3 regions of the Bacillus sp. FSL H8-0534 genome follow, and region 2 is predicted to be linked to each of the others. Evidence: riboswitches for the same ligand, from Rfam matches in the RefSeq annotation. Region 2 holds a riboswitch; each other region holds the start of a gene.
The links. Region 2 has a riboswitch for cyclic di-AMP ahead of MHH71_RS12110 (hypothetical protein). Riboswitches for the same ligand answer to the same signal wherever they lie in the genome.
Positions count from the first base shown of each region.

Region 1: another riboswitch for cyclic di-AMP. It lies ahead of MHH71_RS07170 (potassium-transporting ATPase subunit KdpA); the one in region 2 lies ahead of MHH71_RS12110 (hypothetical protein).
Region 3: another riboswitch for cyclic di-AMP. It lies ahead of MHH71_RS06290 (APC family permease); the one in region 2 lies ahead of MHH71_RS12110 (hypothetical protein).

Region 1 covers NZ_JBBOUC010000001.1:1,379,495-1,381,766, reverse strand. Annotated here, with positions in the region: gene MHH71_RS07180 (Type 1 glutamine amidotransferase-like domain-containing protein) at 1-59, opposite strand, end outside; gene MHH71_RS07175 (TlpA family protein disulfide reductase) at 229-783, shown strand; cyclic di-AMP (ydaO/yuaA leader) riboswitch at 1,022-1,163, shown strand; partial or broken gene MHH71_RS07170 (potassium-transporting ATPase subunit KdpA) at 1,273-2,272, shown strand, end outside.
Region 2 covers NZ_JBBOUC010000001.1:2,355,015-2,357,286, reverse strand. Annotated here, with positions in the region: gene MHH71_RS12120 (thiazole biosynthesis adenylyltransferase ThiF) at 1-83, shown strand, start outside; gene thiD (bifunctional hydroxymethylpyrimidine kinase/phosphomethylpyrimidine kinase) at 90-902, shown strand; cyclic di-AMP (ydaO/yuaA leader) riboswitch at 1,154-1,301, shown strand; gene MHH71_RS12110 (hypothetical protein) at 1,395-1,793, shown strand; gene MHH71_RS12105 (hypothetical protein) at 1,807-2,028, shown strand.
Region 3 covers NZ_JBBOUC010000001.1:1,209,740-1,212,011, reverse strand. Annotated here, with positions in the region: gene MHH71_RS06295 (PAS domain S-box protein) at 1-504, opposite strand, end outside; cyclic di-AMP (ydaO/yuaA leader) riboswitch at 883-1,031, shown strand; gene MHH71_RS06290 (APC family permease) at 1,173-2,272, shown strand, end outside.

The DNA.
Region 1 (2,272 bases), 980 kb from region 2:
TTTATATGGAAATGATCTGTCTGTTCGAGATAACCTCCGCCAATTACAGCTAACTTCATAATGAAGCACCACCTAATAGATTTTTATTATTGATAAAATTTCGCTACAGGAGAGTGGCTTTCCTTCTGCAACAAAAGATGAAAAGTAAAAAGTATGAATGAATAAAGGAAAGGTGTGTGATATACCGAAGTTAAATAAAAAGTGAACTCGATAATGGGAGGAAAAATAGTGAAAAAATTAATTGTAATTATACTAGCTGGAGCACTTATTTGGGCTGGAGTTAACTTTTATAATTCCAAGCAAGAAGAAAAAGAACGGAAAGCAAAACAAGCAGCACTGCAAGAGAAAGAAGTATTACCTCAAGTAGGATTTAAGGCGCCGAAAATCACACTAAAAGGATTAGACGGAAAGCTTTATTCATTAAATGATGCAAAAGGAAAACCGTATGTTATCAATTTCTGGGCGTCATGGTGTGGACCATGTGAAATGGAAGCGCCGGACTTAGTTCGTCTTTACGATAAATATAAAGGTGAAATCGAAATTTTTGCGGTGAATGCAACGATTGGAGATGCAGTACAAGAAGCAAAGGCGTTTGCAGATCGTTTTGGATTTAAGTTCCCAATTTTATTAGATATGGATGGGGTGGCGGGACTTGATTATAAAATTGTTTCACTGCCAACAACGTTTTTTGTTGATAAAGATGGGATTATTGTAGATCAAGCGCGTGGAGTATTACCTCCGGATCAGTTGGAAAAGAAATTCAAACAATTAATTGAGAAGTAAGAGGGGGATAAAGGTTACAAAGCTTCTCATAGGGATAGGAAATGGAAGTGGGTGATTTCCAATGATATCATTTTTCACTATTTCATGTGCTACTATATTTATAGAGATTAGCATTATTCATATGTATTGGGAGTTTATTGTGAGAAGATTCCTTCTTTTTTGTTTTCTCTCTCTTTACAACTATCATTTAGAGGAGTATATTAACAATCAGAATAGCTCAATGTAGATTTTACAGCCAAATAATAAATCGCTTAATCCACTTCAGGAGCGGGGGAACCAAATTTGTGCATTGTCACTAGGGGTGAATCCTTTTATAGGTAGGGCTACTCTCAAGGCCCGAATCCGACAGCTAACCTCGTCAGCGTTTTGAGAGGGGGGCTTGTGTGTGTAAAAAACACTAGGTGCAACCTGGTGTTTTCTTTTTATTCTCTTGATGGTAAAATATAACATTTGTTTTTGAGTGTAATGGAAACAGAGAGGGGAAAGAGGATGAACTGGCTTACAAGTCTAATTACAATTGGCCTATTCGTAATTGTTGCAAAACCGATGGGAGACTATATATACAATGCTTTTCAGCGTAAGGAACCATTTCAAAAGGTATTTGGCCCACTGGAAAACATCTTATTTAAAATTGCTGGGATTAAAGGGCATAGTCAGACTTGGAAACAATATATGTTTTGCTTAATGAGCACAAATTTTTTCTGTATCTTGGTTGTATATTCGATATTTCGATTACAAGGGATTCTTCCATTAAACCCGAATCACTTTTTAGGATTAGAACCAACATTAGCATTTCATACAGCAATTACATTTATGACGAATGCGAATTTACAACACTATGGGGGAGAAAGTAGTTTATCATATTTCTCTCAAATGGTAGGTGTGACATTTATGATGTTTGCGGCACCTGCAACTTCATTGTCAATTGGTATTACGTTTATTCGTGTACTAGCGGGGAAAAGAATAGGAAACTTCTTTGTTGATTTTGTACAAGCAATTACAAGAGTATTATTGCCAATTTCATTTGTGGCATCATTGATATTTGTGGTTTTAGGGACACCGCAAACACTGGATCCAACAATTGTTGTGAAAACGTTGGAAGGAACGGCACAAGAAATTCCTCGTGGACCGGTAGCGTCTTTGCTTTCTATTAAAGAACTTGGTGACAATGGAGGAGGTTTTTTGGGAACAGTTTCTGCGCATCCTTTTGAAAATCCCAATATGATAAGTAACGTGCTACAAATGATGTTACAAATGTTAATTCCGATGGCTTTTCCATTTGTATACGGAAGAATGGTTGGCAATCGGAAACAAGGTAGAATGTTTTTTATATCAATGTTCATTCTTTTGATTATCGGATTTTGTACGCTTGCTATATCTGAATTGAAGGGGAATCCATTGTTAAATCAATTAGGGATAGAAAGTTCACAAGGAAATATGGAAGGGAAAGAAACTCGTCTTGGCGTCATCTCTTCTGCTTTATATGCAA
Region 2 (2,272 bases):
CCTTTCAAGATGGACGCGTACTTGTGCATGGAACAAAAGATATAGTAGAAGCAAAAACGATTTATCATCGCTATTTTGGATAGAAAAGGATGAGTGAGATGAAAGTGAATAAAGCTTTAACAATTGCTGGATCAGATAGCGGCGGTGGTGCAGGTATTCAAGCAGATTTAAAAACATTTCAAGAGCTTGGTGTATATGGAATGACAGCTATTACAGCTATTACAGCTCAAAACACACTTGGTGTGCAAGGAGTATATCCTGTTACACTTGAAGGGGTTCAGGAGCAATTAAATTCAATTGGTGCTGATTTAACACCAGATGCTGTTAAGCTTGGCATGCTATTTAGTAGTGAAATTATTAAGGTCGTTGCAGAAAATATTAAAAAGTTTGGCTGGAATAATATTGTACTAGATCCTGTTATGATTGCAAAAGGTGGAGCATCATTGTTACAACAAGAAGCTGTGCAAGCATTAAAGGAATATTTATTACCAATTGCAACAGTTGTGACTCCGAATGTACCGGAAGCAGAAGTATTAACAGAGATGGAGATTCATAACATCCAAGATAGTAAAGAAGCTGCAAAAGAGTTGCATAGATTAGGAGCCAAGTACGTTCTTATGAAAGGTGGACATGCGGATTATCAAGGAAATGAAGTTATTGATTTCTTATTTGATGGTGAACAATTTATTGAGTATAGAAGTGAAAGAATTGATTCAAAACAAACGCATGGTAGCGGTTGTACATTTGCATCTGCTGTAACGGCAGGACTTGCAAATGGGTATCCAATCGAAGAAGCGGTTCGAGAAGCGAAAAAGTTTATTAGCATAGCAATTGAACAGCAATTGAATATTGGAAGTGGTCATGGGCCAACGAACCATTTTGCATATAAAGTGAAACTTTAATCAGTGGAGAGCTTCATCCCCCACTGATTATTAGCCTTCACCAATCGGGCTTTTACAGGCAGTTGATTCCCCATCTAGTAGCTTTTGCTTTCGCTGCATTTTTGGGGATCTTACTGCCTGTTAATGCGGGGCAAACGTCAAGAAACCCGTGCATAAATATTCAAGTTTTGATGGGGAAGTCAGTTTTATAACTGGCTTTTTTTATTGTTTACTTTTTCCATATTTAGGAGTATTATATCAGCCAGAATCTGTTTTTTGTAACGCTGAGTCCGATTCATTTGGAGCGGAGGAACCAAATTGTGCATGGTCACTAGGGGTGAATCTTTCATGATGAAAGTAGGGCTACTCTCAAAGTCCGAATCCGACAGCTAACTTCGTAAGCGTCTTGAGAGAGGATGGTGCATGGATGGATACATCACTTCATCGGTCTGACTAGTATAGGAGAATATCAATCTATATTTGAATTCTTTTATGCTAAGGAGGATGATGTACATGGATGGGGAAAAAGAGGTAACGCTCATTTGTGTAGGGGAAGAGGAAAAAGTAAACAGTTTACGAGAATTAGTGCCTTTTCAACAAGATATGATTATTTTTACCGCAACTGAACATGTAGCGGCTGAAGTGCGAGCATGTGGATTTGAATCAACTTATTGTTGCAATGGTGAGCAGAATTTAACTAATATTTGCAAGAGGATTAAAAAAGTAATCCTGCTAGGAGATGAGCTTCCAACAGTTAGCTTTTTTACCGAGCGTATTCGATTTTCTTTTCAAGCACCTATTACAGTTGTCACAAGAAATAAAAGATATCCAGTAAGGCTCTATCAAACAATTGGAGCTACATTTGTAGTGTTTACAAATTGTGATAACATTTCTTTTTTATTTTTTGAATAGGGCGGGGGAAGTGATGATGAAGGTGTTATTACGCGAGGATATAGCGTATCGTTGGGCAGTATCAGTAGAGCGAGTTCAAGAATTAGCAATGGATTCTATGTTTCCAAAACCATATATGATATTGCCATCAGAAGAGAGTTTGTATTTAGAAACGGATATTATTGCGTATGAAATGTTGCATGTGGAACTAACACGAGTCTATATTCGTGGGAGAAACTTGCGTTCATTTTTATAATGCAAAAAGGGAATGAATTCAAGGTACTATTAAAACGGTACTCAAATTCATTCTCTTTTTTTATTTCATATTAAAAATCGATTTTGATGAAAAAGAAAGAAAAGACAAGGAAACAGATGATAAAATATTAATCTTAATCAATGTAAGCGTTTAAATGATGAAATATTTTCTTATTTTAGGTAATTTTACTCTTTACAAGTTAAATATAGAGGAGTATATTTACATTCATAAATTGTTCATAAAT
Region 3 (2,272 bases), 1.1 Mb from region 2:
TCCAGAAGATATAAATAATGTACCTTGAATGTCAAAAAGTATAAGAGGTATAGAAGGAAAAAAGAATCCGAATACCAAATGGATCATAGCTATATAAACAGCTAGATAGAGAAAGACTCTCTTAAAGGGATGAAGCTCCTTGAGATAAGTTTCAAAAATAGTATATATAGTAGCTATTCCTAAAGAAACAATCAAAGATGGTCCCCAATTACCACCAAGATAGAAAATGCGCATAATTATAATAAATGTTATTGTAATCCAACCGGCCGTACGACCAAAATAAATGTACGAAATTATAAGAGGAGCCATTCGGAGATCATAAAACAATCCCATGTGCTTAAAATTAAAGACCATCAGAATAGCAGCTATGATACCGGCAACTACTCCTCCGTATAGCCGGTTTAATTTAGAATTAATATTCAAAATCAACACCCGAATGAATATAGCTGAGCTAACTAGGAAAGCAAAAATAGATAGATTAATGAAGAATCCTTTGAAAATCATGTAATATTCCTCCTCCCATTGAATATATTCGACAAAAAGTAAGGAAATCCTACAAATAAAACGGGTTTTAGATTTAATATTTCGAACAATAAGAGTATTAATAGGGGAACTGATAGAAGTAATCGATGGGTCTAGATATATGTATACTGTAGTTGAAAAAAGGTGAAGTCTATTCATTAATAGATAGCGTATATATAAATAATTTGATTGTGGTGCAAAAACTTCAAAAGCTAATTTTATATGATGCATTATATTCATTCACGAAGTAATACCCTATATAATCATCACAATTTTTCTATTTCTAAAAATTTAAGCCATTGTTTAAAAATTTTTGTTTACTTTTTCTAAATAAGGGAGTATGATAATCGACAGTTTCGAATTTCTAAATCGCTGAAACCTGATGGTACGGGGGAACCGTTTTTATGGATTGATACATAATCCAAGGGGTGAATCCTTGCAAAAGAGGTAGGGCTACTCACAGGCCCGAATCCGACAGCTAACCTCGTAAGCGTTATATGAGAAGGAAGGTGGAGCTTGTGCGACAAAAAAATTAATGTCTACAAGTCTATTTGTTATGGCTTGTAGACATTTTTTGTTTTCTGAAAAATAGCGTATTAATTTGACTAAAAGAGAAATGTACGTACAAAGTTATTGGAGAGTGGACAGCAGTGGTTTCAACTATAAAGAGGTTTTTAATTGGAAGACCCTTAAAATCAACCGAATTAGGAGAGCAAAAGCTTAATAAAACGAAAGCGTTAGCGATTCTATCTTCTGACGCATTATCATCGGTTGCCTATGGTCCGGAGCAAATATTGATTGCTCTATCTACGGTGGGGGCGTTAGCATTTTGGTATTCTATTCCAATCGCAATAGGAGTCTTAGTTTTGCTAACAGCTCTAATTTTGTCTTATAGACAAATTATTTTTGCCTATCCTCATGGCGGGGGAGCATATGTAGTATCAAAAGAAAATTTAGGTGTTAATCCAGGATTAATAGCTGGAGGTTCCTTATTAGTAGACTACATTTTAACGGTGGCAGTAAGTGTATCTGCAGGTACAGATGCTATTACATCTGCTTTTCCTAGCTTACATGCTCATAATGTAATTATTGCTATTATCTTTGTATTATTTATTACAATTTTGAACTTAAGAGGAGTAACGGAATCAGCTTCTATTTTAGCTTATCCCGTTTATTTATTTGTTTTAGCGTTATTTATATTAATCGGTGTAGGTATATACAACATTGTAACAGGTGAAGTCTCACCTAATTTGCATACACCAATTGGTACACCAGTAGCAGGGGTTAGTTTGTTTTTACTTTTAAAAGCATTTGCATCAGGTAGTTCTGCTTTGACAGGTGTTGAAGCCATTTCCAATGCGATTCCAAACTTTAAAGATCCGGCTCCTAAAAATGCTGCTAAAACGTTACTTGCGATGGGCTCCTTACTTGCAGTGTTATTTTCAGGAATCGTATATTTAGCTTACTATTATGGTATTACTCCAAGTGGAGAGGTAACAGTTGTTTCACAAATTGCCGAAGAAACATTTGGACGGAACTTCATGTATTTCTTTATTCAAGGAACAACAGCGTTGATATTAATACTTGCTGCTAATACTGGTTATTCTGCTTTTCCTTTATTAGCAGTTAATCTTGCAAAAGATAAGTTTATACCTAGAATGTTTACAGTTAGAGGAGACCGATTAGGGTATTCAAATGGAATTATCATACTTGGAATTGCTTCAATTCTTTTAATTATTGCTTTCCAAGG